Regions from separate parts of the Streptomyces sp. NPDC034084 genome, predicted to be linked through region 2. Evidence: riboswitches for the same ligand, from Rfam matches in the RefSeq annotation. Region 2 holds a riboswitch; the other holds the start of a gene.
What was found. A riboswitch is a leader RNA that binds a small molecule or an ion and turns the genes downstream of it on or off. The one in region 2 is predicted to bind S-adenosylmethionine.

Region 1 (2,389 bases), on a different contig from region 2:
CGCCATCGGCCTGGAGTCCTGACCCCCCGCGCGCGGCACGACCGAAGGGGGCCTCCCGACCGGGAGGCCCCCTTCACCCGTACGAGTGACTGATCAGCCGCGGTCCGGGACGCAGCGGCCGTCCTCGGTGCGGTACTTCCACTGGGCGCCGTCCCGGACGAGCTCCTTCACGGCGCCGACGAACCGCTCCACGTGCTCGTCCGGCGTACCGGCGCCGAAGCTCACCCGGATGGCGTTGAGGGACCGCTCCCCCGGCTGCGCCTCGGGGGCGCCGCACTCGCCCGGGTCCTGCGGGTCGCTGCCGAGCAGGGTGCGGACCAGCGGGTGGGCGCAGAAGAGGCCGTCGCGGACGCCGATGCCGTACTCGGCGGAGAGCGCCGCGGCGAAGTGGGAGCTGTTCCAGCCGTCCACCACGAAGGAGATGACGCCCACGCGGGGCGCGTCGTCGCCGAAGAGCGAGAGCACGCGCACCTCGGGCACCTCGGCCAGGCCCTCGCGGACCGTGGCGATCAGGTGCTGCTCGCGGGCGACGAGGGAGTCGAAGCCGGCCTCGGTCAGCGCCTTGCAGGCGGAGGCGATGGAGTAGACGCCGATGACGTTCGGCGAACCGGCCTCGTGCCGGGCCGCGGTGGTGTGCCACTCCACGTCCACACCACCGTCGGCCCGGCGGGCCACCTTGCGGGAGGCGCCGCCGCCCGCGAGGTAGGGCTCGGCGCCCTGGAGCCAGTCGGCACGGCCGGCGAGGACGCCGGAGCCGAAGGGCGCGTACAGCTTGTGCCCGGAGAAGGCGACCCAGTCCACGCCCAACTCCCGCACGGAGACCGGGTGGTGGGGGGCGAGCTGGGCGGCGTCGAGCACGATCCGGGCACCGTGCGCGTGCGCTGCGGCGGCCAGCTCCTTCACCGGCCAGAGCTCACCGGTGACGTTGGAGGCGCCGGTGACGCAGACGAGGGCCGGGCCGTAGGGGTCGCGGTCGGCGAGGGCGCGCTCCAGGGTCTCGACGGCCTGCTCCGGGGTGCGGGGCGCGTTCAGGTAGGTGACCCGGGCGTCCTTCCACGGCAGCAGGGAGGCGTGGTGCTCGGTCTCGAAGACGAAGACCTGGCAGTCGGCGGGGACGGCGGCGGCGAGCAGGTTGAGCGAGTCGGTGGTGGAGCGGGTGAAGACGACCTGGTCGCCGGGGCGGCAGTCGAGGAACTCGGCGACGGTGGCGCGGCTGTTCTCGAAGAGGTCGGTGGAGAGCTGGGAGAGGTAGCCGGCGCCGCGGTGGACGCTGCCGTAGTAGGGGGCGTACGCGGCGACGTCGTCCCAGACCCGCTGGAGGGCGGGGGCGCTGGCCGCGTAGTCGAGCGCCGCGTAGGTCACCTCGCCGCCGGTGACGAGCGGGACCGTCACGTCCCGGCCGAGGACCGGCAGCGGGGCGTCGCAGCAGGGGTCGGCGGACTCGGCGGAGAGGGTCGCGACGGTGGTCTCGGCGGGGGCGGTCTCGGCGGGGGCGGCGGCGTTCGGGTATGCGGACATGGCGGTATCTCCCGGCGGGCGGTGCGGAATGGCTTCGGTGATCCCGTACGCGGCCGGATACGGCGGGGTACGGGTGATGCCTCGGAGGACATGGGGGTACGCGGAAGGGACCCTGTTCCGAGGGTGAAGAAGGGGCGGACTCGCCCTATCGCATTCGCTGGCTCACGGAAAACGCTCCTCGACTGACCAGGACCCCTGGTGCTCGAGGGATCCGCGCTTGCCGCAGACCTCGCTGCCTACGGCCTGGTCATCACCCGGGGCACCCCGCCACGGAAGGAGGGTTGCCGGACAGCAAGCCGGGGCCAAAACGCTGTCACTCGTGACCTGTAGAGCATCCTGCCACATGATCGCCGAAGCGCAAGACCCCGGTCCGCATGGTGGACCGGGGCCGTACGACGGACGGGTTACGCGTTGCTCGCGGCGATCCACCGCTCCAGGGACCTGAGGGCAGCGCCGGAGTCGATCGACTCGGCCGCCTTCGCGATGCCCGCGCTCAGCTGCTCCGCGAGGGTGCCCGTGCCGGGTTCCAGCGCGGTGAGCGCCGCCGCCGCGTTGAGCAGCACCGCGTCCCGTACCGGACCGGTCTCCCCCGCGAGCAGCCGGCGGGCCACGTCGGCGTTGTACGAGGCGTCGGCGCCGCGCAGGGCTTCCAGCGGGACGAGGTCGATGCCGACGTCGCGCGGGTCGAAGCGCTCCTCGGTGACGCCGCCGTCCCGGACCACCCAGATCCGCGAGGTGGACGTGGTCGTCAGCTCGTCCAGGCCGTCGTCGCCGCGGAAGACCAGCGCGGAGTTGCCGCGCTCGGCGAGGACCCCGGCGACGATCGGCGCCATGCGCGGGTCGGCGACCCCGACGGCCTGGGCCCGCACCT
Region 2 (2,389 bases):
GTTCTGAAGCGCATAAAAGGGCAATGTAGGCAAAACCGATCATCACGGGGCGTTACGCCACGCGGCGCCGCGCGTACTCCGCGATCTCGGCCATCGGCGGCCGCTCCTCCGTGTCCACCGCGTACGTCCGCGGCTCGAAGCCCCTCTCGCCCCGCTCGAACTGCGTCAGCCACGGCCGCACCAGATGGCCCCGCGAGAGCCGCAGCTGCGCCGTCCGGTAGATCGCCGCCGCCATCCGGCCGAGCGCCTGCCCGTCCTGGTGCCGGTGCTTGCGTACCCCCACGTCCACCTGTGCGAGCGCGTCCAGGCCCACCGTGTGCAGGGAGTCCACGAGCAGGCCCAGCTCCACCCCGTACCCGACGGGGAAGGGGAGGCGTTCGAGGAGTGAGCGCCGCGCCGCGTACTCGCCGCCCAGCGGCTGAACGAAGCCCGCCAGCCGCGGCCAGTGCAGGTTGAGCAGGGGGCGCGCCACCAGCTCCGTGACCCGGCCGCCCTGGCCGGGGGTGTCCCCGAAGGGGCGGTCGTACATGGCCTTCACGAAGTCCACGTCCGGGTCCGTGAGCAGCGGGCCCACGATCCCCGTCACGAAGTCCGCCGAGAAGTCCCGCAGATCCGCGTCCACGAAGCACACGACGTCCCCGCTCGTCACCATCAGCGAGCGCCAGAGGACCTCGCCCTTGCCGGGTACGGCCGGTATCCGGGGCAGTATCGCGTCCCGCGCGACCACCCGCGCGCCGGCCGCCGCCGCCACCTCCGCCGTGCGGTCCGTGGAACCCGAGTCGATCACTACCAGCTCGTCGACGAGCGGCACCGCCTCCGTCATCAGCTCGCGGCGGATCACGGCGACGATGTCCCCGACCGTCGCCTCCTCGTTCAGCGCCGGCAGGACGACGCTGACCTTCGTGTTCCGCTTGGCGGCGAGGATCCGCTCCAGCGGCCGGTCCGCCACGGACCAGGACCGCCGGCCCAGCCAGCGCTCCACCTCTTCCAGCACCTGATCTCCATCTCGCGGTTCGGACGGCCGGTCCAAGGGCCCGGGCCTTCGGTTACAGTCTTGAACAACGCGGATGCCCGATGCACGTCGGGGTGCCGCCCGCGCCGGAGCGCAGGAACGAAAGTCCACCGCGCTTCACAATCGAATACCGCTCATCCAGAGGGGCAGAGGGAAACGGCCCGTTGAAGCCCCGGCAACCCTCCAGTCGGTCTCGTCCGCAGTCGTCGCACTGCGCCCGCGAGGCTCCCGGCTAGGGAAGGTGCCAAATCCGTCTCATGGCGAAAAATTCGTCATGGGAAAGATGAGGAGAAAGGGCCTCGCCTCCATGGCTGTACAGACCGTCGCTTCCGCCACCACCGTCGACCTCGGTCCCGCGTCCGGGCTTTCCTGTCGTGAATGCGGTGAAATCTTCCCGCTCGGCCCGATCTTCGCCTGCGAACTCTGTTTCGGACCGCTCGAAGTCGCGTACGACCTCCCCACCGGTGACCCCGAGGCGCTGCGCAAGCAGATCGAGGCCGGCCCCGCCAACATCTGGCGTTACGCCCCGCTGCTGCCCGTCCCCGCCGACGTCGCCGAGAAGCCGAACCTGAACCCCGGCTGGACCAAGCTCGTCCAGGCCGACAACCTCGCCCGCGAGATCGGCGTCGCCCCCGGCAAGCTCTTCGTCAAGGACGACTCCGGCAACCCGACCCACTCCTTCAAGGACCGGGTCGTCGCCCAGGCGCTCGAAGCCGCCCGCGCCTTCGGCTTCACCACCCTCTCCTGCTCCTCCACCGGCAACCTGGCCGGTGCCGTCGGCGCCGCCGCCGCCCGCGCCGGCTTCCGCTCCTGCGTGTTCATCCCGCACGACCTGGAGCAGGGCAAGGTCGTCATGGCCGGTGTCTACGGCGGTGACCTCGTCGCCATCGAGGGCAACTACGACGACGTCAACCGCTTCTGCTCGGAGCTCATCGGCGACCCGCTCGGCGAGGGCTGGGGCTTCGTGAACGTCAACCTCCGTCCGTACTACGGCGAGGGCTCCAAGACGCTCGCGTACGAGATCTGCGAGCAGCTCGGCTGGGTCATCCCCGACCAGCTCGTCATCCCGATCGCCTCCGGCTCCCAGCTCACGAAGATCGACAAGGGCCTCCAGGAGCTCATCAAGCTGGGCCTCGTCGAGGACAAGCCGTACAAGATCTTCGGCGCGCAGGCCGAGGGCTGCTCCCCGGTCTCCGCCGCCTTCAAGGCAGGCCACGACGTCGTACGGCCCCAGAAGCCGAACACGATCGCCAAGTCGCTCGCCATCGGCAACCCGGCCGACGGCCCGTACGTCCTCGACATCGCCCGCCGGACCGGTGGCGCCGTGGAGGACGTGAACGACGAGCAGGTCGTGGACGCCATCAAGCTCCTCGCGCA

Region 1: linked by a shared signal. The riboswitch ahead of ACZ51I_RS01730 (aminotransferase class V-fold PLP-dependent enzyme) and the one ahead of thrC (threonine synthase) in region 2 are both predicted to bind S-adenosylmethionine.

Annotation. Positions count from the first base shown of each region.
Region 1 is NZ_JBVISK010000001.1:376,389-378,777, forward strand. It holds gene ACZ51I_RS01725 (Lrp/AsnC family transcriptional regulator) at 1-22, shown strand, start outside; gene ACZ51I_RS01730 (aminotransferase class V-fold PLP-dependent enzyme) at 94-1,518, opposite strand; SAM riboswitch class IV at 1,727-1,843, opposite strand; gene trpD (anthranilate phosphoribosyltransferase) at 1,923-2,389, opposite strand, start outside.
Region 2 is NZ_JBVISK010000006.1:116,098-118,486, forward strand. It holds gene ACZ51I_RS22225 (DUF7927 domain-containing protein) at 1-14, opposite strand, end outside; gene ACZ51I_RS22230 (glucosyl-3-phosphoglycerate synthase) at 53-994, opposite strand; SAM riboswitch class I at 1,144-1,302, shown strand; gene thrC (threonine synthase) at 1,320-2,389, shown strand, end outside.